DNA from 2 places in the Oleiphilus sp. HI0079 genome. Region 2 is predicted to be linked to the other one. Evidence: predicted binding sites of a transcription regulator. Region 2 holds the regulator's gene; the other holds the start of a gene.
The links. Region 2 encodes LexA, which represses DNA repair genes until DNA is damaged. Its sites were predicted from a motif close to TACTGTNTANNTANACAGTA; they were not measured.
Positions count from the first base shown of each region.

Region 1 (15,357 bases), on a different contig from region 2:
AATTCTCTATCCGGCGACAGTAGCGCAAAATAGTCTGTTCAAATTCAGCCTCATTCATTTCCTGCAGCCGACGGATGTTCTTCTCGGGAATTTGTTCGACACGGCTCTCGCCATAGCGTTCGATGGCCTTTGTCATCGATTTCTCTCGTATCACGTGGATAACCGGAAACGGACTGCGATTAGTAAAGTTTGAGCGCGCGTTCACTGCCTCCCCTTCAAATTGATAAGAAGGATGGAAGCCGACCAACTGAAAAGTTTCCTCCAGCGCGTTTTCTTCGAGAAACCGCTGCATGTCATCGATGAACCCCAACAAATCGTCAAGCTCCGGAAAATCCGTGTTATTGAAAACAAGCAACGTTGTTTCTAGATCTGTCGGGTTAGCATCAAGCAGTCGTACGATCTCCTCTTTAAAAAAGAAGGCGCATTCCAGACGTGAGGATTCAAAACAGGCCACCGTTCTCACGAGTCCATGATTGGCGGGATAAGAAGCGAAGGGGCAGAAATCCTGAGCGATAACGACCTGCTTTAACCACAACTCTATTAGCGCAATTGCTGACTTTTCTTGTTCAGAGAATTTTCCCTCACCAGTCATGATTCACCGTCCGCAAAGAAACCACCATCCAAGACTTGTATGTAACTCTCATGCCCGTGATCAGCATGCCCTTCGATAACGCAACGTAAAACCAGCTTCGTTGGAGTGTCAAAGCGGATAATCATTTCGCGCGTATCCTGAGGCTGAATGGTCATTGTAGGCCGGTCGGCAAGCGTACCAACCATCGATTTCGCTGCGTCAGTATTCGTATTTGAATGGACATGCCCATCTGCGGAACTTACCTCCATACGTGCGTGTCTCACCTCATCCTCGACAAAGGCTTTGAACTCAGCATCTTTCATGGCATCAGCGGGCTCCGCCGAAAAAAGAAATACGTGTACTTCATCTGTTCTATTATCAAAGACAAAGCGTGTTTTTTGATTCGTTAGCACTTCTATTTGTTCAGGAAACAGTAGTTTGTAAAGCACCTCAACCCGATGAACGCTCTCAGCTGATGCGACACCAAATAAGGGATCTTTCCAGTATTCACCGAGAATATCTTCCGGCTTCAATGCATACGCAGACAGGCTATAAATCACCAGCCCACAGCTCAAAAATACTCGAGCGCCCAGCAACAAAATGTTTGCTCCTTACTTAATCGTTGTGCTTCACTAACAGAATAAGTCGACAAGAATGTTTTGGAAAGGATTACGTGAGCAACACGCCAATATGCATCACAATAGCAGGCTCAGACTCCAGTGGCGGTGCAGGCATACAAGCTGATCTGAAGACGTTTGCCGCACACAACTGTTATGCGATGAGCGTCATTACTGCGTCGACAGCACAAACGCATTTAGGCATCACGGATATTCAGCCACTTCCTAGCCACCATATAAAAGCGCAACTCGACGCTTTGCTCCAAAACTACTCTATCAAAGCGATCAAAACCGGCATGTTCTCTTCTTCCGATCAGATAGAGACAGTGGCTGATGCTCTGGATGAGTACAATCATATACCACTGATTGTCGACCCTGTACTAGGGAGCAGTTCGGGCAGCAGTTGGGTAACAGAAGAGCTGGTCAATAGTTACTTAACCACCCTTCTTCCGCGGGCTACTCTGATCACACCCAACACGATCGAGGCAGAAACACTGTTTAATGTTCAAAAACACGCCAAGCCACTGGGGCATCTGCAAGGCATCGCTATGCAGTACAACGTCGCTATTTTATTAAAAGGTGGGCACGCAGTGAGCAGTGACGAGGTTATCGACCATCTCGTGCAACCTCATCACGTCGAGAGTTTTCATCATCGCCACATTGAGTCTGAAAATACGCATGGAACAGGCTGTACGCTTGCTTCAGCGATCACCGCCAACATCGCACACGGTGAAACTCTTCAACACGCTTGTGCACTTGCCATAGACTATATCGACGCATTGCTTCGCTCATCAAAGGGCTTTATTGAACACAATTCGAAGCCACCTTTACGTAATCTGCCAATGAACCATTTTTTTGAAGTGTGAAAGCAGGATAAACTTAGCCTAAGCGTGACCCTCATTAACAACGAACCAAAGAAGAACAATTGCTTACTATGCGAGCCTTGCCAACACTACTTATCAGCACCCTATTACTTGCATTATCTGGATGCGCCAACACCGATAAACCCAAGTATGACCACATAGAACCGCCTGAAGAAGCCGAAACTTCCTCGCCGGAACAGCTCTATGAGCGAACAGCAGCACTTTTTAGCCGACCTGAAAATTTAGGCCTAGAATTTTACTCGCCGAGCTTCTACGCATCAGCGCTGGACGCTTTGGAAGACGCCGAAACAGCCCTGAATAGCTTACACGAAAGCACAATTTCGCCTGTTAGAGCTCTTATTGCGTCTAGAAAGCTGTTAGAGAAGGCACAAGCGACCAGAGAAAAAGTAGATCGAAATCTCAAAGAACTGGTGACGCATCGCAACCTACTGATCGAGCTCAACGCGCCAAAGTGGCAGCCAGATGAGTGGAAGTCCGTCAGTAGCGAAATAAAAGGACTTGTCCTACTTATTGAAGACGATGACATTAAAGCCGCCATTGATCAGGAGCCTAGTGTTCGTAAAGACATGTATGCTCTTGAAATAGATACCCTGCTCGCATCTGCGCTGGATCAAGCAAGATCGACACTGGAAAAGGCAGAGCAAGTAGATGCTGATAAGTTTTCCCCTAGTCTTTTTAATAGTGCCGATATACTAATTGACGATACAGAGATTTACATTCGCTCCAACTTTCGGGATAGAAAAGGGATCGCGACGCAAGCAGAAAACGCTCGCCTTGAAGCCGAACGAGCCTATAAAACAGCTTTGGATAGCAAATTCCTACTATCACTGAACGAAAAGCAAACAGAACGTTATTTGATTAAGGTAAAAGAGAAAATAAATAGCATTGCACAGATCACAGACAATGAATCGTTGCCACCTGCAACGCTGGATGAGGCGCTCAATAGCCTGTTTATGCTGATGGAGACCCGTCAAACCAATAAAGAATCAGAGGAAACAGATGCAGATTCGACTGCCCCAAATAACGAGATTGTTCAAGACGAGGATGCTGACATACAAATTCTTGAGGTATTAGACAGCTTACACTTAGAAGATAACTCAAGTGACAATCTAGATGCCGAAGTCGAGTCAGAAGAGCAAACCTTTGATGACATCGAATATATTGAGTAAGACAAGAAAGCACAGAGTTGAATTTCAGCACAAAAAAAGCCCGCTCAATTGAGCGGGCAAGTCTTTACTAGCAAATAAGGAAGAAAACAGAACGTCGCTAAGATTTCTCTACAAACCAAGAAAATCTTAAGCACGTATTACTATACTTCTAAGGCAAGCTCTTCGGACTTACCGCCAGACTTAGAATCAATTTTTGGCATAAATTTATCTCGAATTTTTTGCTCAATCTCATTAGCAATTTCAGGGTTCTCCTCAAGAAACTTAGCCGCGTTTGCCTTACCTTGACCAATCTTGTCACCATTGTATGCGTACCAAGCGCCTGCTTTATCAACCAAGCCTTCTTTCACACCAAGGTCTATCACTTCACCCATATGATAAATACCTTTACCGTACATGATCTGGAATTCGGCTTGCTTAAACGGTGGTGATACTTTGTTTTTCACCACTTTTACGCGCGTTTCGTTGCCAACAATCTCATCGCCAACTTTAACAGAACCCGTGCGGCGGATATCCAATCGAACAGATGCATAGAACTTAAGCGCATTACCACCCGTCGTCGTTTCTGGATTGCCAAACATCACACCGATCTTCATTCGAATCTGGTTAATAAAGATACATAGGCAATTGGCATTCTTAATATTGCCTGTGATCTTTCGCAAGGCTTGTGACATCAAGCGAGCCTGCAGACCCATGTGACTATCACCCATATCACCCTCAATCTCGGCACGAGGCGTTAGCGCCGCTACGGAGTCAACAATGATCACATCGACAGCACCAGAGCGAACCAACATATCTGCAATTTCGAGCGCTTGCTCCCCGGTATCAGGTTGCGATACTAATAACTCATCAACATTAACACCTAGTTTCTCTGCATAGATTGGGTCAAGTGCGTGCTCTGCATCGACAAAGGCACACGTTTTACCCTGCTTCTGCGCTTCAGCGATTACCTGAAGTGTCAACGTCGTCTTACCCGAACTCTCAGGGCCATATATCTCGACGATTCGACCATAAGGGAGGCCGCCTATGCCTAACGCGATATCTAACCCGAGAGAGCCCGTCGAAACTGCGGGAATAGCTTCTCTTGGTTGATCACCCATTTTCATGACCGCGCCCTTACCAAACTGTTTTTCAATTTGAGAGAGTGCTGCGTTAAGTGCCTTTTGCTTGTTGCCTTCCATTTTGATTCCCCTATCGATTTGTGATGAATTATGTCGCATCCTTGCAACCACAATATACTGTATGCTTAATCAGTATTATGTGCAGCGATATTTAATCTGTCCAGTTTTTTATCCAGTAGTTGACTTACAAATGCGTAAACCTCTTCTTGCTAAGTAAGATACAAGCTAAAGCGTCAAAAACTGTCGCCGAAATTTAGTGACCGCCTAAAACAACAATTTTTTAGTGTTTTCAGCATAGGCTAAACGTATGCTTATCTTTATCGTCTCGATCAACCTCTAATAAATAAGACGCTTAAAATAATGCAAAACACCAGTCCAGTGCTTGAAGAAAACACCCAAGTAAAACGCCCAATGGTAATTGATGGTTCATTTCTTTTTGGAAATTTACTTGAGTTTGGTAAAGATCCACTGGCGTTCATACAACGGGCGCTCCGGTTAAAGCAGCCCATCATCGATTTTTGCATGCCATCACAACGCATTTCCTTAGTAACAAGTGCGGATATGGCGCACCAAGTACTTGTTAAGCACGCATCACAGTTCAAGAAAGCGGATAATGACGTTGGCGTTATGGCTCATGTCCTTGGCAATGGATTGGTGACAAATAACGATTTTGCGTCCCACAAGAAGCAGCGCAAGCTTACCCAGCCTGGATTTCACTTCAGACGCATTCAATCCTATGCAGATACCATGATTCGATATACGAGACAGTATTCTGATGACTGGCTGACTGATGCTGAGCGTGACATTAATGATGACATGTTCAAGCTAACGCTGTTTATCGTTTCGAAAACACTTTTTGACAACGATGTCGAGACAATGAGTGAGGTGTCTAGCGAAGTTGGAAAGTCTATGCATGAACTACAAGAAATCATGAACAAAGGTTTTCAAAGCATGTATGTCCTTCCCTCTTGGATTCCCATGCCAGGCTCCAAACGCCTGAAAAAAGCAAAGAAACGTCTCCATGACATAATCCAAGGCATGATTGATGCGCGCACCAAAGCGGACGGCACCTTCGAGTCCGGCGATGACCTTTTGAGCATGTTGCTAGAGTCGCGATACGACGATGGCACACAGATGTCTCGCGAACAGTTGATGGATGAGCTTGTCACCTTACTCTCTGCTGGCCACGAAACAACTTCGAATACAATGACTTGGGTGCTCTATTTGATGGCCAGCCATCCTGAACTTCAAGAACGAGCCTATGAAGAGGTCATGGAACTATTAAGCGATAGCGAGCTTTGTCTTGAAAACCTAGATCAGCTCTCTTATGTAGAGCAAGTTATCAAAGAAGGAATGCGGTTATACCCTCCCGCGTGGGTACTTAATACGCGCCAAGCTATCGAAGACGTCGAGGTAGGCGGCTATTTCTTTGAGAAAGGAAAACGGGTCTTTGTTAGCCCTTACGCGAATCACTACAACCCAGAGTATTTCCCAAACCCCGAACACTTCAACCCGGAAAGGTTTAGTGAAGAGAACGAGTCTAAACTTCCGCGATACGCTTACATGCCATTTGGTGGTGGGAATCGGGTATGCATCGGCAACTCGTTTGCAATGATGGAAAACAAAATCATCTTAGCATTGTTGCTGAAAAGCTTTCGCTTTGAGCTTTGCGCGAGAACAAAGGTAGAACCTCAGCCTCATGTCACCTTGAATAACAAAGATGGCATGTGGCTAAAAGTCGTCAGACGTTCTACTTAGCAATAGCCTATAGCGCTGGGGCTTAATCGACCGCTGAAATTCGGCAAAGGACTCCATTGAGCGCTGCATTGCCGGTCACAGGGTCATACACTTTATCGTCCACCAGATCATTCACACTCACACCGGCGTGCTGCTCTGCGATATTCAAGCGAGTACCGGAGCGGTTATGACCCCAGCCGTGAGGAATACTAACAACCCCCTGCATAACTTCATCAGAAGCCTTGACTGCGACCCGCTCTTTCCCGACCCGGGTCTCGACCTCGATTAAGCCGCAGTCTTCAATGCCAAGGCGCTCCATATCTGAGGGATGCACAAGCGCATGGTAGCGCACTGGCCCTTTAACGAGTCGATGTGAATTATGCATCCAAGAGTTGTTGCTGCGAACATGTCGTCGACCGATCAGTCTCATATCATACGATGTGTTTTGCTCTGTTTCAGCGTCGAGAGATAGCGCTTTAATCGGATCAACTAACGAGTGAATCACTAGCTGCACTGCTTTGTCCGCAGTACAAATACGCTGACTTAATCCTGGCTTCAAAGGACCCAAATCAATACCACTTGGGTGTTTCTTGAGTGTTTCTAATGACAACTCATATTCACTGCCCGCGCTTTTCCCATACGGCCCCATCTGCATGCCCATATCCATTAGCATCTTGGGCTCGACTAACGGTTTAAAGGAGAGCTGTTTCGCATCAGAGAGCGCTTTTGCCAATCCAGATAGAATCTCCCAGTCATGCAATGCGCCTTCTGGACGAGGAAAAACTTCGCTGTTAAATCGTGCAACATCACGTATCGCAAGCCGGAAAAACGCAACGTCATAGTGATCATGCTCGAGCGGGCCAGTTGGAGGAAGGATATAATCGGCGTGACGCGTCGTCTCGTTCAAGTAAAAGTCCAAAGCAACCATTAAATCTAAGCTTTCAAGCGCTGTGTCCAATTGGCGACCATTCGGTGCCGATAAAACAGGGTTGCCTGCCAACGTGTAAAGAGCCCTAAACTGCCCGTCTCCGGGAGTAAGGATTTCCTCAGCAAGAGCGGTGCTTGGAAATTCACCGGCAAACTCCGGCAAGCCGCTCACTCTAGTGTGGTAGCGGGCGAAATGTCCCGGACTTGGCTCACCAGGCCGAACATAACCTACTGCAGACGAGGGAAACATCGCGCCACCAGGTCGATCCAAATTTCCCGTCAGTAGATTAATCAAATGAATAGCCCACTGACAAATCGTCCCATATTGCTGAACAGACACCCCCATCCTGCCATATAGAACTGCAGTCGGCGCGCACATAAACTCCTCAATAACACGCTGTTGGTCCGCAGCCGAAACGCCACTTTTTCGCTCGGCCAAATCAAAGCTGAATGGCGCTACCAATGCCGTTAACTCACTCAAGCCAACAACTGGAACAGACTCAATGAATTCTTCGTTTTCGACCTTAGAAATCACATGTTTCAGAAATGCCAAAAGCACATATACATCAGCAGAAGGTTTTACGAACAAATGCTCGTCAGCAAGCGCGGCCGTTTCTGAACGACGAGGGTCGACAACGACAAACTTTCCGCCGCGTTTTTGAATCGCTTTTAAACGATTCTTTACGTCAGGCACAGTCATCATGCTGCCATTTGATGCTACCGGATTAGCACCGAATATCAGCATATAGTCCGTTCGATCAATATCCGGGACAGGAACAAGAAACTGGTGTCCGAATAGATGCATTGCAACGAAATGATGGGGTAATTGATCTAACGAGGTAGCCGAAAAATTACTTTTCGTAGCTAATGCTTTTCTGAGCAGGCGCCCGTGCGTCAAATTTCCGTAGTTGTGAACGTTGGGATTGCCCGCATACACAGCGACCGAATCATTCCCAAACTTCGCCTGAATCTCGGCTGTGCGCTTTGCTATCTCTTCAAATGCGGCCTGCCAAGAAATCTCTTGCCAGTCCTGACCAACTCGCTTCATTGGTTTTCGCAAACGATCCGGATCCTCATGCAAATCCTGCAAAGCAATCGCTTTAGGGCAGATATGCCCCCGACTGAACGGATCCTCAGGATCACCTTTTATCTCTAGGATCTCCTCACCTTTCGTTTTGATCGTTAAACCGCAAATCGCTTCGCATAAATGACACGCGCGTTTATGGGTAATTATTGCGCCTTCAAGGTCTTGAGCAGTGGACATAAAGAACCTTTGTCTTTTCGTTATTGTTTTGATTTTGTCAGGCTTGACAGTGCCTACTTATAATCGGGACTAAGCCCCACAACCAGATTGTGCCTCAAGCATTGCAGCGACCTCATCCTGATAGCGCTCCTCTACCGGCACAAATGCACCCTTAAGCTCATCATAGGCTTGGACATCACCACTACCGATATCGTAGCACCAGGCATGAATAGCGAGCTTTCCTGTCGCAAACTTCGCTGCAACATGCGGGTGCGTCATAATGTGTTGCTTCTGAATGAGCACATTCTCTTGTACTAAATGCATTAGTTTTTCTGCATCGGACAAACCTTCATACTTTTCATCGACAATTTGCTTTGCGGCAAGCGAAAAAGATAGCCACTGAGCGACATGAGGTAAGCCTCGAACACTATCAGGGTTCATCACACCCTGCATAGCTCCGCAGCCCGAATGACCACATATCACAATATGTTGAATATTTAGTGCGGCAACCGCGTACTCAATAGAGGCCGTCACACCACCAGTTTGATTCGTATGCGGTGGTACGATATTCCCGGCATTTCGAATAATAAAGAGCTCGCCAGGCTCTGTATTTACCAAGAGGTTTGGATCAATCCTAGAGTCGGAACATGTAATAAACAGCGCTTCTGGCGCCTGTCCTTTCGACAACGCCTCGAAGAGTTCGCGCTTTTTCAGGTGCGCTTCACTCTTGAAACGAACGATACCTTCAACGATTTTCGACATCTTATTGCTTACCCATACGGTTTATAAAAACAGAAGCTTGGCCAGGAAATATAGTCTAAACTAGTACTGTTCTTCGGAGTAATGCTTTTTGTCTTTCAAGCTAAAAAGCATGTGGAGAACATGTATCGATACATAATTAATGATGAAGGAATGATCACATGAAGAAACTTATCTTAGGTGCTGTTATCGCTTCTGCTCCAATCGTCGCAATGGCACACCCTGCCGGTTGTGGTTTGGGCACAGCAGTTATTTTCAAATCGCCATCTACATGGGTAGAGCACGTCCTTGCAGCAACCACCAATGGTACTTCTGGCAACCAAACATTTGGTATGACCTCAGGCACACTTGGTTGTGAAGCAGCTGGAGGCCCATTGGCATCAGGTGTTGACTATTTCATCGATGAAAACATCGACATGATCGCTATGGAATCGGCGACTGGTGAAGGCGAAACAATTGACGCTCTCGCTGAAATGATTGGCGTTGCTGACACTGACAAGCGCGCTTTCCGACTTTCACTTCAAAGCAATTTCGATACAATGTTCCCAAGTGAAGATACGTCTTCTGCTCAGGTATATGACGCTATCGTAGATATCATGAGCCATAACGACCGTTTGGCTAAATACCTAGGCTAACTGCCCAGAAAGATATCAAAGCAGCTCCACTATGGAACCTGCTAGCAAACGAGCCCCCAGGGGCTCGTTGACCTTAAGAACCTTTGATTACGTAACAAATTAACTTAAGATCATTCGAATAATAAGCATCACGCTTTACGCTTCTAACAATTACATATCTCAGAGTGCGACAGGGATTTCATGACTGCATTACGTCGTGCACTATGTGCACTTTGCTCGAATATCGCTTGTTCAACCCTACTCCTCGGCCTATTGACAGCACCCGCTGCGTGGTCATCCGAAACCACACCATCGGAAGCACACGGTCAGAACAAACTAGACCAGCTATCTCACGAGCGGCAATGGCTCGATCTCTTGCACTACCACGACGTTGGTATTGTCGGAGATGTGGGCAGCCAAATAGATGATCCAGACTTCTTTCTCAGCCCAGATGGAGCAAGCGACCCAAACGCCGAACTCAAAGCAAGCATCACTGGATTTACAAGCACTGACCCCGACCACGTTCAAAAAAGATGCGCCTATCCTGCTCGCTATTATTGGCTAAAATCCAAACTCGGGGATCACTATTTCGGCGGAGAGACTCCTTGTCCGGAATTTGAGAAGTGGCGCGATGAATTAGCGACCGATGGACTAACGCTGATCTTTCCTGCAGCCTATTTGAACAGCCCTTCGTCCATGTTTGGCCACACGCTAATGCGCTTGGACAGTTCTAATAGCAAAAGTGAACTACTGGCTTACAGTATCAACTATGCGGCAAACGCAGACCCGAATGACAACGAGTTAGTATTCAGCTACAAAGGTCTGACCGGCGGCTATCCAGGCGTATTCTCAGTTCTTCCATATTATGAAAAAGTGAAAGAATACAACTATCTGGAGTCACGGGATGTTTGGGAGTATGAGCTAGATATCACGGCAGATGAGCTAGCGCAGTTTGTCCGTCACGTATGGGAGGTCAAAGATGCCCATTTCAATTATTACTTTTTCACTGAAAACTGCTCTTATCATCTACTTACTTTGCTCGATGCTGCAAGCGATCGCTTTGAACTGTCGAAGGAATTTACGACTGACGTCATACCTGCAGATACCGTTAGAGTACTGAACGAAAAACAACTCATCAAAAAAGCGTCCTTCCGCCCCTCGATGCAAACAACACTGCAGCACCGCTTAGCGTCCAGCAGTAATCAGGCACAGGTTTTAGCAATTGATTTGGTGCAGTACCTGGACACGCCTGTAAGCGAGCTACTAAACGACAGCGCCTTATCTGAGCAAGAACAAGCTCAGGCGCTGGAGCTCTCTGTCTCGCTTGCCAGGTATAAGGCAAAGCAAGACAAAGAAAATGCGTCAAACTACAACAAAAGGAGCATTCGGCTATTGTCCGCTCGGAGCAAGTTGGGTGACATTGAGACGTTTACCGCCACCCCGACTCCAATGATCCGTGACGATGAGGGGCATCGCTCTCATCGCTGGATGGCAAGAGCAGGAGAAGATCAAATAGGCACCTATGTCGGTTTAGACCTCAGAATGTCTTATCACGATTTTCTAGACCCTGTAGCCGGTTACATACCGGGCGCTCAGCTGGAAATCATCCATCTGAAAGCAAAAGCCTATACCGAAAAAGCATCATTACAAATAGAGGAGTTTCGCGCGATCGATATTGCCTCTTTCTCTCCGCGCGATGGCTTCATCAAACCAATTTCTTGGTTTGTGTCGACAGGGCTCACTCGAAACGAACATCAAATAGATGAACTTATGCCCTATCTCAAAGCCGGACCCGGTGTAAGTTATGGTCTGGCTTCCGCGGGAGGCATATCACTTATAGGCTCAGGTTTATTGAGCACCCGTGCTTTTGTGGACAACGACCTTGATAAGGGATTTGTCCTCGAATCGGGCCCTAAGGTGCAACTTTCCTTACAACATCCAGACATTTCTATCCAGACATACTGGGAACGCCACTATAAACTTGCGGGCGCAGACCTAGACCAACAGAAAGCCTTTTTGGGAATCGGTCACGGAATAACAAACTCCACGAGCCTTCGCATCGGAGCCAGCTATACCGAGACCGATTTGGATGATGGCGCACGCCTCTACGACACAAGTGGCGAGTTAGGCTTCGCATGGTATTTTTAATTCGCTTCACGCTGGCTTTTGCTCTCTTGGCTAGCCTCTCTGCGTGCAGTAGCTTATCAGGCTTTCTATTTTTCCCTCACGAAGGGCATTATCAAACTCCCGAAGGCCTTGGTGTCGATTACAAAACAATACACCTCGACTCCGAAGGTTTTCAGCTCGAGAATTGGCTTTTGTTGCCAAAGGAACACGTAGCACCAAAGGGCACAGTTCTTTACCTACACGGTAATGGGGAAAATATCAGCACGCACATGAATTCTGTTGCTTGGCTAACCCTTGAGGGCTACAAGGTTTTCCTACTTGATTATCGAGGTTACGGAAACTCCGAGGGCGCATCAACGTTGCGCTCCGCGCTCTATGATGTGTTTCAGGCTCATCTTTGGCTTAGTAAACACGAAGAAACCCCGCTATTTCTATTTGGCCAAAGTATGGGAGGCGCGCTAGCAATCACCTATTCCGCCAACATTAATGAGCTAGAGAAGAGCGAATTGGCACCTATTCGCGCATTGATTACAGAATCTTCGCCGGCTGATTGGCCGCAAGTAGCAAGGGAGGCAATGCGAAACCACTGGCTGACATGGCTAGTACAGATACCCGCAAGCTTCATTGAAAGTAAATACAACCCCGAAGATCACATAGGCCAACTGGCGGGATTACCTATCCTACTGATGCATAGCAAACAGGACCCGATCGTACGTTATGCACATTTAGAACAATTACTAACAGCAGCAGATAAAGCTGGTGTTCATATCGAAACTTATCAAACGCTGGGAGGCCATACTCAAGGTCTTGCTTACGAGCAAGCGCGCAAACGCTTTATTGAGTTCATTCAAAACGTAGAGCCAAAATGAGCAAAGCGTTCATGAGCTTACAGCGCGCCACGGGTTCTCTAGCTTAAGCTGAATTTTAGATTACCCCATCCAATCACGCATCGCTGCAATTTTAAACTGCTGACCATCCTTCTCAAACACAACATGCTGTTCGCCAATCGACAGCAGCGTCATGCCCTGGAACGCTTGCCCTTCACGAAGGTAGATATTGTTAATCATAACCCTGCGTGCCGAGGGCGCGGAACTGTAGATATGACTATTGAAGGTAAGCTTTGAGACTTTTGGTCGAGTTCTCTGATCGAGTTCTTCAAGATAGAGAACATCTTCGTAAGGATCAATGCTCTCGCTTTCCACACCTTGATCTTCTACATTTGCTAACTCTGAAGACTGAACAGGAGCCGCATCAAGCGGCACATCGGATACGACTACGCGCGCGTCGCTGACGATTGCAGCGGACGCGGACTGGCTCTGAGAAAGTCTTTTAGACTTTGGCTCGATCAGCTCAAATTGCTCTTCAAAAGGTACCGTTGAGGGCTTTTCAACAGACACCGCTGAAGGCTCTCCAGCAGAAACCGTTGAGGACTCTACAATAGGCAGTAAAGCTTCCCCCGTAGCTGCAGCAGATTCTAAATCAAGCCCTTGTTCACTGCGTGCCGTCTGAACGACTTCGGTATTCGAGCCCTCAATGACTGCATCGTCTTTCGTTTGCGGGATAATCGCTGACTCAGCAACAAGCTTGGGTTCCACTAGCGCAGAAGAACGGCTTTCGCGCAGCTGGGTCGTCGAGGAATCAACGGACAAAGGAAGTGTATCCTCGTTAGACAAAGCCAATTTCACCGTCGATTTTGTATCTGGAACTGTCACCGAAAGAAGATTGTTTCGCGCGCCAGATCCCATGCCCCTCTCTATAGAGTCGTCGGCCTGAACAGTGACATTATCCGCTGAATTCGAAAAGTGGATATAGAGAAATACTAGTGCATTCAATAGCAGCACTAACACTAGCAATACAAGCCAAGGGGACTTTCGTTCCTTTCTCATGTACAAAAGATTTTGGTCTTTTCGAAAAGAAGGTAACTCGCCTTGCTTTCGTTCATGCTCCGAACGTTCAAGTGCATCGAGAATATACGACATAGGCGTTAAGACTTCCCGAGCAGTTTTGGAGTGCGCACATCCAAAATATTATTCATTTGTATCAGCGTCATGCTTCCCGCTATCCCATCAGGTACGAGGCCCATTGAACGTTGAAATTCAACGACCTTCTCTTGCAATGACAAGCCTTCAAGCTCTGGGTTTATCTGGGTTAATCCTTGCTGAAGCCAATCATCCTCTTTCGGCTGGCCGGGATTTATGATCCCAGACTTATAGGGTGGCAACTTCCACACAACGGAATATTCTCCGAGCCAAAATCGGTCAATCTCGTCAAGGGTTGTTTTAAAAAACTCTCCGCCATGCGCGACATAGGCCTCTTCACCTTCAATCTTTAATAAGGCCAAGTGTATTTTCTGTCCATTATCGTTAAACAGGGTGAGCACGGCAGGACGATCAATTCTAAGTAAACTACGCCAGTTTCCTTGTTTGTGAAGACATCCAAGCCCATTCAATTCAGCAAAATCACAAGCCAATCGAAACGGCGTATCACTATAGTTCAAATTCCAAGCCTCAAACACCGATTGAAAAGCCTGTAACTTATCTTTTGCGCCGCGCTCTCGCTCGCCTAGCCCAGAAAACAAGACCTCCCCTGGAGCCGCCGGCGAAGCATCGGAGGGCTGTTCTGATACAGCGCTAAACAATCTCGTATCAGGGCTTGGCGCTTCGACATAAGCAACTAAAGACTCGGGATTTGTCGACAGCGCGTTCGCAAAATCGTTTATATAGTCCATATTGGGAGAATCAGCTTGCTCGTCCTTTCGCGGAGGAACAACCACTGGGCCAAGTTCGCTGGGCGCAGGCCAAGCTAACATGGTCTGCACCGTCTCTTGGGTTTCTGGGCTCGTGCTGATATCAATGACAGACTGGCCTGCATCTTCAGAAAGCTCCATTGGAGAGGCGACATCTGGGTTCTGCTGAGTCTGAACGTCTGACGTCGCTGTCACCGCGTCATCAAAAGGATTAAATGCGTTAAGCAACGGCTTCGACCACAATCCCAACCCAACAAACAAGACGACAGCGAGACTTGCACCGATAACACGATAACCGTAGTTGTGAATAAATTTATCCCAAGCAGAGCCAGATTCGCCCTGAATTTCGTAATGAGCGCGTTTGATATGGCTCGGCTCTACGGTTTCTGCATGTGTTGCATATGCACCTAGCATGGCTCGGTCTGCGAGCAGATTAATAAGTCGCGGAATACCACCGCTGAGTTTATAAAGCTGTTTAACAGCCTTGTCTGAGAATAATCTTGGCCTGCGACCAGCGACGGCTAGTCGGCAGGCGACATAGGCACCAACTTCGACACGATTAAGCTCTTGAAGATGGTAGCGAGCAGTAATGCGCTGTGCGAGCTGACGCAACTGTTTCTGTGCGAGCATTTCGCGTAGTTCAGGCTGACCCAAGAGAATAATTTGCAACAATTTTTTCTCAGAAGTCTCTAGGTTGGTTAACAAGCGCAGCTGCTCGAGCACGTCTGGCTCAAGGTTTTGCGCCTCATCGATTATCAGCACAGGATGGCGCTGATCAGCATGAGCAGAGAGCAGGTAATCATTAATCGCATCATTTAAGGCTTTGACCGATGCAGATGCGTCGT
Region 1 is NZ_LWFT01001394.1:6,266-21,622, reverse strand. Features, by position in the region: gene A3750_RS24090 (DUF1415 family protein) at 1-592, opposite strand, end outside; gene A3750_RS24085 (hypothetical protein) at 589-1,170, opposite strand; gene thiD (bifunctional hydroxymethylpyrimidine kinase/phosphomethylpyrimidine kinase) at 1,245-2,054, shown strand; gene A3750_RS24075 (hypothetical protein) at 2,114-3,241, shown strand; gene recA (recombinase RecA) at 3,382-4,419, opposite strand; gene A3750_RS24065 (cytochrome P450) at 4,720-6,117, shown strand; gene A3750_RS24060 (molybdopterin-dependent oxidoreductase) at 6,140-8,287, opposite strand; gene A3750_RS24055 (carbonic anhydrase) at 8,357-9,028, opposite strand; gene A3750_RS24050 (DUF3015 family protein) at 9,187-9,660, shown strand; gene A3750_RS24045 (DUF4105 domain-containing protein) at 9,841-11,787, shown strand; gene A3750_RS24040 (alpha/beta hydrolase) at 11,775-12,635, shown strand; gene A3750_RS24035 (general secretion pathway protein GspB) at 12,696-13,745, opposite strand; gene A3750_RS27230 (ExeA family protein) at 13,751-15,357, opposite strand, start outside.
Region 1: recA (recombinase RecA) is a predicted target of LexA. The motif match lies at 4,475-4,494, and genes of this name have one in related genera.

Region 2 (15,357 bases):
AACTTCTAACAGCCCATGCTTAAGCGCTAAGAGGGTCAACTCCACGTCACTTTGGATCTTTAGCTTTTCAAAAATACGATAGCGATAGGTATTCACTGTTTTTGGGCTAAGGCAAAGCGCATCAGATATATCCTGAACCTTTCTACAATCAATGATCATGGACGCTATTTGCATCTCGCGACTTGATAGGTCTTCGAATGGGTCTGCGCTATCATTTAAGGCAATATTTTGCGCGATATCAGCACTAAGGTAGCGCTCGCCCAGGTCGACTATTTTTATCGCCTTAATAATTTCTGAAATATGACTGCTTTTTGAAACATATCCGGTGGCGCCTGCACTAAGTACACGCTGAGCGAATGGCGTATCCGTGCAGCCTGATACGACAACGATCTTTGAATTTCGACAGGCACTTCTGATCCGTCGAGTCGCCTCTAGGCCGCCAATTCCGGGCATCTTCATATCCATAAGAATAATCGAAGGGGCCAGATCACGCGCCATAGTAACCGCATCCTCTCCAGAGGCCGCCTCCCCAACTACTTGGATAGCACCATCATCTTCGAGCATACGCGCAATGCCCGCTCGAATGAGGTCATGATCGTCCACTACTAACACGTCTATCACGGCTCGCCTCGCCTGCTTGGAAACGTCATCGACCAAGCTAATTGTTATTCATATTCTTCTATATCGTCTAGTTTATGTTCATTGTCCTAAAATGTGAAATATTGTGACTAAATAACCTTATAAGATGTTTGTAATTTAGAAGTACTTCACGAGCTCCAGCTGAATGAAGTCTTCGGTCTGGAGAAATTGTGTTTTCTTATCAGAATCTAGGCCGGAAGTCGGCGTTAGCCTTGGCAAACCTTCGAACATCCATGCCTCAACAAAAACCTTGAGGTCACTGCTAATCCTCTGACTGGCCTCAAGCGAGTAGATTCTCTCATCAGTATGGGTATCAAAAATTCCCCCAAACAGGATTTCCGAAGAGTCGGCATCATTAAATGCATAGCGCCAACCAATGAACACGTCATCTTCAAAAATCACGCTCACGTCATTCTTGCGCTCATCAAAAAGATACTCGATGATCCACCCCAAATCGGCGTAGCTTTCAAAAATCCCAACCTGCGTGTATTCAAAGCCAGCAACTGCAGCGGCGTAGCGATCTCCAAGACCTTTATTGGTTAAAGCCTCTAGCTTCAAGAGCCAAGAATCATAAATGTACTGCGCCTCGAGGCTTGTTTGATCAATCTGTTGATAAAAGGGAATAAAGGCAGGGTCAAGGGGATTGTTATTGAAAACCAATAAAGGATCACGCGCCGTTCCTGAAAAATGCGCAAGCGCAAACTCTAACTCATCAATATAATGTGCGTAGCGCAGTGCAACATCCTGATGTTTGTTCTCAGCACCGGATTCAAACTGCGCCTCATCTGCCCGCACTTCAAACGGAAGCGCCAAGCGGCCATCGAGGCTTGGATAACTGCGCTCTCGAAAATAAGGTAACCAAAAAAGACTGATCGTCCCCCACTCTTTTTCGCTTGCTAGCTTGAGCATAGGCTGACCAAGCTTGTCCTCGTCATCTACAGCTTCTACACCATCCGTCTGGTTGATGATATCGACCAAGTGCAGAGACTCCGTCACCCCCCAGAACTCCTTGCTAACTCCGCCCTTTAACGACCACTCGTCACCAACGTAAACCCAGGATGCTTCGCGCAAATCTAGATGCGTGCGCTCGTCGTCATGAACATCGTAGCGGCCAAAAAGCAATAATTCGTAATCGCCGCTGAGCATGGCGCCGTCATAACCCAACTCACCTCTGGCCGAGAAGCGAGACTGATCCTGCCCATAAAACCCCGGTTCGGCAAAACCTCGCCACTCGATCCCTAACTCAACCTCTGGTTCTGATGCAACAACCGGCGCAAACGCAAAAATAACCGCAAACACACTCCAACGAAGCTCTTTTCCCAACATGTCAGACACTCTCTTTATTCTTATCTGCGACACATTTTGCCTAGCCAACAGAGCGCTGAATAGAGCATGACTTGGAAAAGATTGATCCATCGACTTTACAAAACCCAAAACCCTGTATACATTTACAGTTACTGGATATAACAACAGATACATATCGACGGGAAACACCCATGGAAAAGCTCACCAAACGGCAAAGCGAAGTATTGGCGCTGATCAAAACGCACATTGAAGAGACAGGATACCCGCCTACTCGTGCTGAAATCGCTCTCGCGCTGGGCTTCCGCTCTCCGAATGCAGCCGAGGATCACATCAAGGCCCTTGCTAAAAAAGGCGCGATAGAAATTGTGCCAGGCGCCAGCCGCGGTATCCGACTCCCTCAAGAAGAGGAAGACTTGGGGCTTCCGATAGTCGGCCAGGTTGCCGCCGGCAACCCTATTCTTGGTGAAGAGAACATCGAAGATTACTGCTCCCTTCAGCCAGAATTTTTCAATCCGGCTGCCGATTACTTGTTAAGAGTACGTGGCATGAGTATGAAGGACATAGGGATACTCGACGGAGACTTACTCGCGGTGCATCGCACTGAGCAGGCTCGCAATGGCCAAGTCGTTGTCGCAAGACTAGAAGATGAAGTAACCGTCAAACGTTTCTTCAAAAACAAACACCTTGTTGAGCTACACGCGGAAAACGAAGAATTCGATCCAATTATTGTTGATCTCAAAGAACAGCCGTTGGCCATTGAAGGTCTTGCGGTTGGCGTCATTCGAAAGGATACCTTGCAATGAACGAAGCATACATCCAAACAGACCTACTACACTCCCCCGAATATGAACAGAGAGGCATTCAGCAATCGACAATAGGGCCGAACAAGAGCCCTGCAAAAGAAGCGAATGTAACCGAGATTATTATCGCCAAAGCCAAATCCGATAGCGTGCAAATGCTACTGCCAATGCTTACGCGCCTGAATCAGGAGCAGCGTTGGCTGGCATTGATTGACCCACCAACGGAGCTCCTGCAACGCTGGAAAGACGAGCGACAAGCTGGCCTAGATGAGATTATGATATTGCGTTCAACTGACCATAGCGCCGCTGCGGATTTGTGCGAAAAAGCATTAGCGATGGGCACCTGCCATGCCGCCATATTATGGTCACAGGGCATTAGCAATGAAGCATTTGAACGTTTAGAGAAAGCTTCGATGCAAGGAGACAGCCATGGTATCGTTCTGCGGAGCCGTTAATAGCGAGCTGAAATAAAAAATGGGGCTTTACGCCCCATTTAAAGTTGTTTTGAAGATTAGAATTAACCGCTCGAAGTTTCAGCCTTTCGAGATGTGTGCATCGAAGGCCCTCGTTTAATGAATCGTCGAAGGCACTTCGTCTTCCTGTTTTGCTTCATATGCTGCGCGCGTTTTCGCGCTTGCAGTTTGGACACCTGCGCCGATCATAGCCTTGGCAACATCAACCTGGTGTTCGCGAAGATACTCAATAACTTCTTCTGAAAACTGAATAGTCACCAATGCTTCTTCGTCATCCATGCGCTTAAGCACGAACTCTCCGTCGTCTTGCTCTACAATTTCCAAAAACGAACTATCTGTACTCACACTGACTCCGAACTACTGTCTTAATTTGGTCGATATGGTAACACAACTACCATTCTGAATGCTGTTCTCTGACATGCTCAATAAACAGTTTTAACTCTGTTAACATTCGGGAGATATCATTGAGGCCGTTTAATACAGAGCACGGTCGAATATCGAGCTGAACGATGCTTAGCCCGTCATAAACAACCGCGTTCTCATCATTTGTTTTTTTATCCGCCATGCTAGCTGAGTCGGCCCAATCTATTGCATTTAATCGCTCCAATTCTATAAAACCCTTTACCCAACTATCAGGTTGCTTTAACTCTGCCTTTAGTTGATCAAGACTGGGAGAGCCAGCAAACGTTTGCTCAAAGTCTTGCAAAGACAAAACCCGTGCCTTCTTTGCTTTGGGTGCTAATAGCCCCACCCACTCATTCAACCAGCACGCCCAAAGCTCGCGCGCACTCAAAATTGCACCGTTTTGATACATCCTAACGCCTAATAAAGGCGCGCCAGAAGCCTCAAGATCTTGGGCTTCTGACAGCATTTTCTGCGCAAATAACAGCTGCGCTTGGACAGCCTGTTTCCATGAACTCATTGCAACCTCCTGCTCGATTCGAAAATTATACGCGAATCAAATTGTTAGCGCGTACTTGAATAGCAGAGCCGCATGATCTTTACTGTTAGGAGGCATTGAACCAAGGATAAAACGGCCGAATGAGTACTAAAGTACTAATCTGCGATGATTCCAAGCTTGCGCGCAAGCACATGGCAGCATCGCTCCCGGAAGATTGGGATATCGAACTACAGTTCGCAGAGCACGGTGCCGAAGCGCTGACGCTGTTAAAAGCTGGCGAAGCAGAGGTCATGTTCATCGACCTCAATATGCCTGTCATGGATGGCTACGAGACACTCGAGATGATCGCTAAACTTGGGCTTCCTTGTGTCAGCGTCGTCGTTTCTGGAGACATTCAGCCCGAAGCTCACGAAAGGGTGAAACGCCTCGGTGCAATCGACTTCATTAAAAAACCAATTGATGAAGGGGTGCTTAACAGCCTACTAGAAAACTACGGACTGTACCGCGCTTCAGACGTATCATCAGAGAGCGGCGACAAGACCTGCAAAAATCGCCAAGAGGCTGTTGAAAGCCTCGCGCATATCGACTACCGAGAATATATGCAGGAAGCGAGCAATGTCGCTATGGGTCAGGCAGCAGATCTACTCGCTCGCTACCTGAACGTTTTTGTCAAACTCCCTATCCCTAACGTCAATCTAATTGAAGTTGGTGAGCTTGAGATGGCTCTAGCGCAAACGGAAGATACGTCCAGCTACTCTGCTGTATGCCAAGGTTTTATTGGTTCCGGCATCTCTGGTGAATCCTTACTTATATTCAATGATGCTAGCTTCAGTGACATGGCATCACTGCTTAATTTTCAAGGCGAAATCGATCGAAAGGCAGAGCTTGAGTTGCTTATGGAGATGGCAGGAATTTTATCCGGCGCCTGTATTAATGGTTTGGCAGATCAACTGGATTTGGTATTTAGCCAAGGACATCCCGTAGTATTGGGGCAGCATGTCCAAGTCAATGAGCTCATCGGTGCAAACGCAAACCGATGGAAGCAAACCCTTGCGGTAGAAATTAACTACACCATAGAAAACCACAATATATCGTGTGACCTTTTGCTTCTTTTTACAGAGGACTCACTCGATAAGTTATATGAACAGATCAACTACTTACTGAACTAGACCTATGGATGCGGCACTCGAACAAATGAAGGAATTCCACTGGCTTCTGGATATGCTCCAGACAGTAGACGTGGGCCTAGTCGTGATCGACCAGGAATTTAACGTCAAGGTCTGGAACAGCTTCATGGAGAGTCATAGCGGCGTATCCTCAGACCTTATTCGCGACAAGAATCTGTTTAAGCAATTTGAGGACTTACCTGAAGGCTGGCTCCGCCAGAAAGCAAGTACCGTATTTGCGTTAAAGAATCGCTCTTTCATCACCTGGGAACAAAGACCCTATTTATTCAAGTTTCCAAACTATCGTCCGATTACTGGTACTGAAGAATTCATGTATCAGAACATCACGATCTCACCGCTGCTGTCTCTCGATGGAAGTGTTAATCAGGCGGTGATAATCATCTACGACGTCACCGACATAGTCGCCAATCGAAAGGCGCTCGAGAAGGTAAATGGAGAGCTCGAGCAGCTTAGTCGAACAGATCGACTCACTCAGCTATTTAATCGTGGATACTGGGAAGAATGCTTGATTAGGGAATACGAGCGCTTTACACGCTATAAGACGGAATGTTCTGTGGTTATGCTCGACATCGATCATTTCAAGAAAGTAAATGACACGTACGGCCACCCAGCGGGAGATGCAGTTATAAAGCGCGTCGCTGAGTTAGTCCGCGATAATTTGCGAAAAACGGACATAGCAGGGCGATATGGCGGCGAAGAGTTTAGCGTCATCTTGCAAAATACGGATGATGCTTCCGCAGTCTATTTTTGTGAGCGCCTCAGAAAATCCGTTGAGAAGTGCACAGTAATGCATGATGGCAATGAAATCCGTTTCACAATAAGCCTAGGCATCAGCCAGGCTGACCCAGAGCTAGTAAATTACAAAGCATGGTTGGAACAAGCAGATCAAGCACTGTATGCCAGCAAAGAAGGCGGTCGAAATCAAACTTGGGTCTATGCCAAAGACTGAGTAAACTAGCGTTTTCTAATGAATGGATGCGCTTGCCTTGAACATTTGCCACGTTAATCTTGCCCGCGGTTTTAGCGGCGGTGAAAGTCAAACACTCGCGCTTATAAAGGAACATATTCGCCTTGGCCACAAGGTGAACGTCGTTGCGAAGACTGCCAGCCCCTTTGCAGAAACGTGTAAAAAGCTCGCCTGCACTGTCCACGAAGTTCGGCACTATCTTACCGGTCATAGCAAAAGCATTACGCAAGACTCCGCCGCTGTTCATGTACACGAAGGCCAAGCAGTGTACTGGGCCTTACTACAACACATATTGTTCAAAACACCGTATATTATTACCCGTCGTATCGATAATGCTTTCAAAGACAAATGGTTCTCAAACATAGCTTATCGAAAAGCCGCATGCATTGTGTGCGTCAGCCATGCCGTTGAGAGCGTTGTTAGAGCCCAGTTCCCTGACACAAGCACAAATGTTGTGAACGACTCACCCATAAGCTATCCCGTGGATGAAAACTTGCTGAGTTCACTTTGCAGTAAGTATCAAGATAAGTTCGTGGTCATTCAGGCAGCGAAACTCTACAAGCATAAGGGCTTTGATGTCACTATTTCAGCAGCCAAGCGCCTAGCGAAACATACCGACATCCATTTCTGCTTGCTCGGAGACGGTCCCGAACTTAAGGCGCTGCAAGAGCAAGCGAGTGGTCTGAAAAACGTGGAATTCCTTGGTCGCCAAAATGACATGGGCACATGGTTTGCACGCGCAGATGTTGTGGTGCTTCCCTCACACACAGAAGGAATGGGATCCGTATTGCTGGAGGCAACCCTGGCAGGTGTTCCGGTTATTGGAACACGTGCAGGCGGCATCCCCGACGCGATTCAACACGAGGTAAATGGTCTATTAATTGATGTGGGAGACGCAGAAGCACTGGCGCATGCGCTGCTTCGATTAGTCAGTGATGACCAACTAATACATGAAATAAGCGTTCGCGCCCCTGAATTTATCGAAGGCTTCAGTATCCAGCGGGCAGCTCAGCGCTACGAACACGTATACGAAAACCTATGAACACGCGCGTCTTAAAATCTGCTCTCAACAAAACGATGCCCGTGATGTTTGGTTATGTGCCGATGGGCATGGCGTTTGGTGTACTGTTCTCAGAGCTAGAATACGATTGGTACTATGCCACACTGATGGGCGTGGTTATTTTTGCAGGTGCCGCACAGTTTATGGCAGTAGGTTTACTTGCGGCTGGAGCGGGAATGTTAGAAGTCGCCATGACGACCCTCCTTCTCAATTCGCGTCATATATTCTATGGTCTATCCCTACTGAAAGAATTCAAAGTGAAAGGCTGGCGCCGTTGGTATCTCATCTTTGGCCTAACAGATGAAACCTACTCATTGCTGACCTCTTTAAAACAGACAAAAGACAAAGAAGAAAGAGGCTGCGATCACGACTCAGGCTCACTCAGCGAAGAGCAACTGACAATTACCTGCCTCAATCAAAGCTACTGGGTGCTTGGCTGTACACTGGGTGCCTTATTGGGAGAACTCCTCGGCAAGAATGGCAGTTTCGATACGCAAGGGTTGGAATTTACCTTAACAGCCCTCTTTATGGTGTTGGTTATCGAGCAATATAAAGCAGTAAGGACGCTAGCCCCGTTTCTAATCGCTATTACATGCGGAGCCATCGCGCTCTACTTCGCCCAACCGCAAAATATGCTCTTGGTATCCCTGAGTCTTACCCTCGCGTCACTACTGATGAAATACAGGTTGAAACCATGGACTTAGCATATTTACTCGCTTTTATCGCCACGATGGCCATTGCGACGTTCATCACCCGCGCACTGCCATTCTGGCTTTTTAGCGATCAACAGCATCCAGTCGTTCTATTTTTGGGCCGATATTTGCCCCCGGCCGTCATGACCCTATTGGTGATGTACTGTTTGAAAGGCGTGCAGTGGACAAGCGGAAATCACGGCTTACCAGAGCTGGTCAGCCTTGCTGTAGTGGTGAGCGCACACCTGCTTTTCAAAAACGCGTTAATTAGTATTTTCAGCGGCACCGCTATTTACATGCTTTGGGTTCAAGGTGTTCTCGCTCGCTTAATCTAAGCGAGCATAGAAGTCACGTTCAACGCCACCCAAGGTCAGTCTTTATGTTTGTCAGCGTAGGGCTTCATGTACTTATAGAAAACACCATTGGCGTTTGACCAAGAAATCGCTAGCCCTCTCCAGCCAGCCAAAATACCGCCTTTCAGAATAAAACTTTCGAAAAAACGCCACATGGCTTTGAAGAAAATAATCGCAGGAGGGTAGCTCTTCCCACTTTGACGATTGATCTCGGTGTACCGATCCACCTTAACCAAGAACTGCCCCAAATGCTGTACAGCATTGTGATCTATCGGATAAGACAGCTTTTTAACTGCGCTACCATCATGCAATGCAACGGACTCATGGACGTCATTATCATTAAAGTTATGCGCTTCTCGGTTAAACAAACGAACCAACCAGTCGCCACCCCAACCAGCGTATTTCACATACTTGCCCATCAGATAGTTTCTACGCAGCAGCTTAATCGCAATGGTTGGATCCTGATTGGGTAGCCACCCCTCAAGAAACTCTGAAAGCTCTGGACTGACCATTTCATCCGCATCAAGAGAAAGCACCCAGTCATTACTTGCGCACGCCACAGCCGCTTGTTTGGTCTTTCCAAAGCCAACAAACTTCCCTTCAAAGATAAGTACATTGGGGTATTCCGAGGCGATTGAGAGCGTGTCGTCACTTGAACCATTGTCGTACAGAACAACCTCCTGAAACGCCTTTAACGACTCAAGCGTCTCACGAATCGTGTCTGCAGCATTCTTAACGATGATCACCGCACTTACGTGCTCTATCATGTACTTTTCCTATCTCGCCGAATGATACGTTTCGACATCAAGCATACATAAAAAAAGGGAGCCGGGGTAACCTGACGCGCGGAACGAGCGGCAGGTTTTTTAAGGCTCCCTAAGGGACTAAGATCGCTAAATCGCTATTTAGACAAATCTAAAAGCAATTTGTTCAATCGACTTACAAATGCGCCAGGCTCTTTCAATTGATCGCCCATGGCAAGTGCGGCCTGATCAAACAATACAAGCGTTAGGTCGTTAAAACGCTCATCATCCTGCTCGTCATTCAGTTGCTTAACAAGAGGATGATCGCCGTTGATTTCAAAGCTTGGCTTACTCTCAGGAACAGGCTGACCTGCGGCCTCCATAATCTTCTTCATCTGTGCATCCATATCGTGTGCACCAGCGACCAAACAAGCAGGGCTATCGGTCAAACGATTCGACATCCGCACCTCATCCACTTTGTCAGATAGCAGCTCTTTGATCTGCTTGATCAAGCTTTCGTAGGTTTTGCTCGCTTCTTCCTGTTGCTTTTTGTCTTCTTCAGCCTCTGCCTCACCAAGATCCAACTCCCCCTTGGTCACATCTTGCAGATGCTTGCCTTCGAAGTCAGACAGGTATGAAATCATCCATCCATCTATTCGATCACTCAGCACAAGCACTTCAATCCCTTTCTTACGGAAGATTTCCATATGAGGGCTTGATAAACCTGCGGCATGACTTTCAGCAGAAATATAATAAATTTTCTCCTGCCCTTCAGACATACGAGCGACGTAATCATCAAGTGATACATTTTGAGTGCTATCGCCATTCGTTGAAGCAAAACGAAGCAGCTTCGCTAGTTTCTCTTTATTAGAGAAGTCTTCGCCAAGCCCTTCTTTGATTACTTGACCAAACTCGTTCCAGAACTCTTGGTACTTCTCAGCGTCGTTCTTGGCCATTTTTGACAGCGTATCCAAAACGCGCTTGGTCAGCGCTGTGCGCAAGCTGTCGACTGTTTTATCGCTTTGTAGAATTTCACGAGATACGTTCAAAGATAGATCACGCGTATCGACGATACCTTTCACAAAGCGAAGGTATAGCGGCAAAAACTGCTCCGCTTCGTCCATAATAAACACACGCTGAACGTAAAGTTTTAAGCCCCGAGGAACGTCACGGTTATAGAGGTCAAATGGCGCTTTGGAAGGAATATAGAGCAAACTCGTGTAATCCAGCTTGCCTTCAACACGGTTGTGCGACCAAGTGAGCGGGTCCTGGAAATCGTGTGAAATGTGCTTATAGAACGACTTGTAGTCATCGTCTGACACTTCAGATTTTGAAAGCGTCCAAAGCGCCGTCGCTTCGTTTACCGTCTCATCTTCAGGTGCTTTCTGCTCTTCGCCTTCTTCCGCAGGCATTGGCTCAGATTTCATAACAACCGGGAAAGAAATGTGATCTGAATACTTCTTCACAAGACCGCGCAAGCGCCAGCCATCGGCAAATTCAGTCTCATCATCTTTCAAATGCAACACAATTGACGTACCGCGCTGAGGGCGATCAACGGTCTCAATTGTAAATTCACCTTCACCCTCTGAAGTCCAGTGCACACCCTCTTCGGCAGCAACACCCGCGCGACGGGTAAACACTTCCACTTTTTTAGCGACAATGAACGCCGAGTAGAAACCAACACCAAACTGGCCAATCAACTGCGAATCCTGTTTGCTGTCGCCCGTTAGCTTAGACATAAAGTCGGCCGTACCAGACTTCGCAATTGTACCGAGGTTGTTGATCACGTCGTCCCGAGTCATCCCGATACCATTATCGGTAATGGTGACTGTCTTAGCGTCTTTATCGAAGTCGAGGCGAATTTTTAAATCACCATCGTTCTCATAAAGCGCATCGTTTGAAAGCGCCTCAAAACGAAGCTTATCCTCTGCATCTGATGCGTTAGAAATCAATTCTCTTAGGAAGATTTCTTTGTTGCTGTAAAGGGAATGAATCATTAGGTGAAGTAGTTGCTTCACTTCCGTTTGAAAGCCTAGCGTTTCAGCATTCTTGCTAAGATTCTCTGATTCAGACATACCAATGATCTCTCTTTTGAATAACGTTAATTGATTTAAAAAAAGAACCCTTGCTCAGCGCTCGACTGGAGTTGAAGGGTTGTCCAAAAACAGCACGAAGCCATTTTTTAAGCTGCAACTGTATGTAGGGACGAAGAGAGATAATTCAAGACTAAAGCAGACAAATTTCTTCACGCGACTAGCTGTCTATCAAGCGCACTTGACTTTAGACTTCCCGCCCACGAACATCCCTACTCCATAAAAAAACAAGATACCTTTCCCATGTTGCGAGCCTTTGTTATTTTTCTGTTTTCCATCGTCGTCTTCATCGGTTTGAGCGCCGCTGTTTTAGATGCCATCTACGGCGGTGGAGAAGCGTTCCCAGATCGCAGCTCGACACCCATTCTCGATCCGTCCAAACTCGAGCTAGTCGCTGATCTTCCTTACCCTCCGGGCAATATTGCCGTGAGCGAACAAGGGCGCATATTTTTCACTTATCACCCCGAAGGTCGGCCTGAATACAATCTTGCAGAGTTAGTAAATGGCGAGCCAACTGAGCTGCGCTTCAACGCACCTTCTGAATTGAATATTGAAACCGTTCTCTCGATGCGCATCGACCGACAAAATCGCTTATGGTTGCTCGACTACGCCAACCATGGAAGCGGCACGCCACAAATTGTCGCGATCGACCTTTCTTCGATGGACGTTGTGCATCACTATGTGTTCGAGAGCGACATTGCGCCTCTTGGCTCACACCTAAACGATTTTCAGGTAGACCCTACCGGCCGCTATATATTCATTGCTGATGCAAGCATCTTTGGCTTGAGCCCAGCCCTTATCGTCTATGATGTGCAAACGCAATCGGCACGTCGCGTTATCGAAGACCACGACTCTGTCGATCCAGACAACTTTATCCCGTTTGTAGAAGGCGAGAAGATGCTGATGCTTGGCGTTTTCGCCATTCGTCCCGGCGTAGACTCAATCGCATTAGACAGAAATGGCGAGTGGTTATATTTCGCACCGGTAACGGACAACATGATGCATCGCATACGAGTAGCCGACTTACTTGAGCCAAACTTACCTAAAGAGACGCTCTATGGTCGTATCGAAGCATTTGCAGAAAAAACAATGAGCGATGGTATTACGACAGACAATGCTGGAAACATCTATATTTCAGACTTAGAGCATTCAGCTATTATCGTTATGTCGCCGTCTGGAGAGATGAAGACTCTATACAAAGATAAAAAATTACGCTGGCCGGATGGCTTTAGTTTTGGCCCTGATGGGTATCTATACGTCACAGCGAGCGCACTTCAATACGTGATGGCCAAGCCCGACAGCTATATTGCTGAAAAAGGTCCGTATCAAATTTTCAAACTTAAAACGGACCAAACGGCAACACCGGGGCACTAATAGCTAAAGCAACGGCTGAGCAGCTTCAAATTGCTGCTCAGCCGGCACATCATTCAATCAAGAAGTGTGCTCGAGCAAGAGCAATAGGCTTGTCTTGGGACTCTTGCCAAGCATGCACTTCTACATTTGCGACACGTCCTCCTTGTCGAGTGACCTCACAAAGCGCAAACGTATCGGTATCCATACCGGCTCTCAAATAATCGATAGAGAAATCAATGATTTTTGGAAATGACTCAACAGGCTGGGTCGCCAAGAGATGTAAGCTACTCGACATTTCCATAAATCCACCCAAAACCCCACCGTGAATCGCAGGCAAAATCGGGTTACCCAAATTGCTATGGTTGCGAGTCAGTTTGAAAAGGCCTGACTCGACATCCCCATCAAATTCCACTCCAATATGCTTGGCGTAAGGAATCGCTTCAATCAATGCGTCATGCTGACCCGACGCAAGCACAGACTGCCGAAGCGTTTTCAAGTCACCCTCTAGGTGATGCATCTTTGGTGCCGGAAAGTGAGGCACATCAATGCCCTTCGTCATATGCTCAAGAGAGGGTATTCCCTTCGCACCCATGCGCATAAATGTTGCAACACAATGCGCTACCGTTCTATCCACTTGATAGGCTTCACATCGCATAAAAACAATGTTGTTGGTGACGCGGTAACAACTAGCACGGGCGTAGACTGGATATCCAGGCCGCGCAGAGCGCATGTAATCAACACGCAAATCTAAGGTGGGGCACAGCTCAAATTCCGGCATAGCGCATAAAACGGCTGCGCCAGCGGTGGTGTCCATCAGTGTCGTTATCGCTCCACCATGAATCACCTTCGAGTCGGGATTGCCAATAATTCTCTCTGAGTATGGCAGTTCGAGTATTAATTCATTTTCCCGCGCGGATGTGACCGTAATTCCCAATGCTTGGCATTGTGCCAACACGGAAATAAAAGACTCAACTTGTTTCAATAAAATGCTTTCATCGCGCATCGTTAATACTGCCTCGATTATTCCAAAGCGGCGATTATAGTGAACTTCGTCACATAAAATAAGATCAAAGCATAAAGAAGCATAATAACCACGCCGTATCACTCGAATAGGATCAGAGATGAGCTCACTTTTAGGAACCAACTTAGTACTCCCGTGCGGGTCGGAACTGACGAACCGAATTGCGAAAAGCGCCATGACCGAGGGGCTTGCGGAACCCGGCGATCTCCCCGGAAAGGCACTGGAAACGCTTTATCGCTCATGGTCACATGGCGGCGCCGGACTACATATCACCGGTAATGTTCAAATTGACAGTCGCTACCTCGAACGCGCAGGGAACGTGGTTTTGGAAGACGATAAAAACCTCCCAGCCTTTAAAGCGTGGGCGAACGCCTCTCAGGTCGCTGGAAATCAATGCTGGGTACAGTTGAACCATCCAGGACGTCAGTGCCCGAAGCTCGTCAATCGCCAACCTCTCGCCCCTTCAGAAGTTCAACTCGACATGCTGGGTAATTTTGGCAAGCCTAGAGCAATGAGCGAAGAAGACATCAACGATGTGATCAAACGCTTTGCTCGTTCGGCTGAACTTTGTCAGCAAGCCGGTTTTAGTGGAGTGCAGATTCATAGTGCTCATGGTTATTTACTCAGCCAGTTTCTCTCACCTCGTGTGAATACACGAACAGATAAGTGGGGAGGCAGTGTCGAGAATCGCGCGCGGCTGTTGCGAAACATTATTGCAGCGGTTCGAGAAAAAGTAGGGCCAACCTACCCTATTGGCGTAAAGCTCAATTCTGCAGATTTTCAAAAAGATGGCTTCACCTTTGAAGAATGCATGCAGGTGGCAAAGTGGCTGGGAGAAGAAGGGGTCGATCTACTTGAAATTTCTGGAGGCACCTACGAGCAGCTGAGCTTGATTGGTGTTGAGCCGACCGAAGTACGAGAAAGTACGCGAAAGCGTGAGGCGTATTTTATCGAGTATGCAAAACGTATCAAAGAGGCCGCAAACATACCTCTGATGGTTACGGGAGGATTCCGATCGCGATCCGTCATGGAAAAGGCACTTGCCGACAAAGAGCTCGATATGATCGGTTTAGCTCGCCCTCTTTGCACACAAACCGATTGCCCTGCAAAACTCATAGATGGCGCTATCGACACGCTCGATGACTATGAGAACCAGCTGGTCATGGGCAAAGGATTTTGGGGCAACAACAGCAGTTCGAACCTGATAAAGGCCATCAACAGCTACGGCCAAGTAGGTTTTTATTACTGGCAAATGATTTTGCTATCAAAAGGTTTAGCGCCAAACCCAAAAATTCACACATTGCGCTACTTTCTACGTCATATGAGCAATGACTTTCGTTTGAATATGCGTCGCAAACTTAAAGGATAAACCGCACAAGATGAGGAATTATTGCGCATCTTGTAACAATGAAAGAATATGCTCTGCGAACTCCTCGGGCCGCTCTTGCATAAAGCAATGGCCGCCCTCAACCTCATGCACGCTCACTAGGTCATAGTTTTTTTCCAGCTTTGGCAGTGTATTTCGTACAAACTCATAGGTTTTGTTGCCGTAAAGCATGTCAGCCGGAATTTGCAGCGCACTGAGTGAGGTCCATATCGCAGAGGTATAGCTGGCAAAAATAGCGCTCTCAATGCGCGGCGGGCATTTTAACTCAAAACCTCCTTTCTCCGAGGCGCGCATTCCATGCCTGATGTAGGAATGTAGGCAGTCGTCATCCCAGCCTTTAAACGTGCCTCGTTGATAGAAGTATCGCCACATAGCGTCTTCAT
Region 2 is NZ_LWFT01000573.1:7,990-23,346, reverse strand. Features, by position in the region: gene A3750_RS09625 (response regulator) at 1-621, opposite strand, end outside; gene A3750_RS09620 (hypothetical protein) at 757-1,974, opposite strand; gene lexA (transcriptional repressor LexA) at 2,136-2,747, shown strand; gene A3750_RS09610 (SulA-like leucine-rich domain-containing protein) at 2,744-3,199, shown strand; gene A3750_RS09605 (hypothetical protein) at 3,314-3,562, opposite strand; gene A3750_RS09600 (hypothetical protein) at 3,609-4,139, opposite strand; gene A3750_RS09595 (response regulator) at 4,259-5,287, shown strand; gene A3750_RS09590 (GGDEF domain-containing protein) at 5,292-6,254, shown strand; gene A3750_RS09585 (glycosyltransferase family 4 protein) at 6,277-7,314, shown strand; gene A3750_RS09580 (AzlC family ABC transporter permease) at 7,311-8,036, shown strand; gene A3750_RS09575 (branched-chain amino acid transporter permease) at 8,027-8,359, shown strand; gene A3750_RS09570 (glycosyltransferase family 2 protein) at 8,395-9,144, opposite strand; gene htpG (molecular chaperone HtpG) at 9,279-11,195, opposite strand; gene A3750_RS09560 (SMP-30/gluconolactonase/LRE family protein) at 11,457-12,587, shown strand; gene A3750_RS26820 (PaaI family thioesterase) at 12,637-13,569, opposite strand; gene A3750_RS09550 (NADH:flavin oxidoreductase/NADH oxidase family protein) at 13,688-14,956, shown strand; gene A3750_RS09545 (alpha/beta fold hydrolase) at 14,975-15,357, opposite strand, start outside.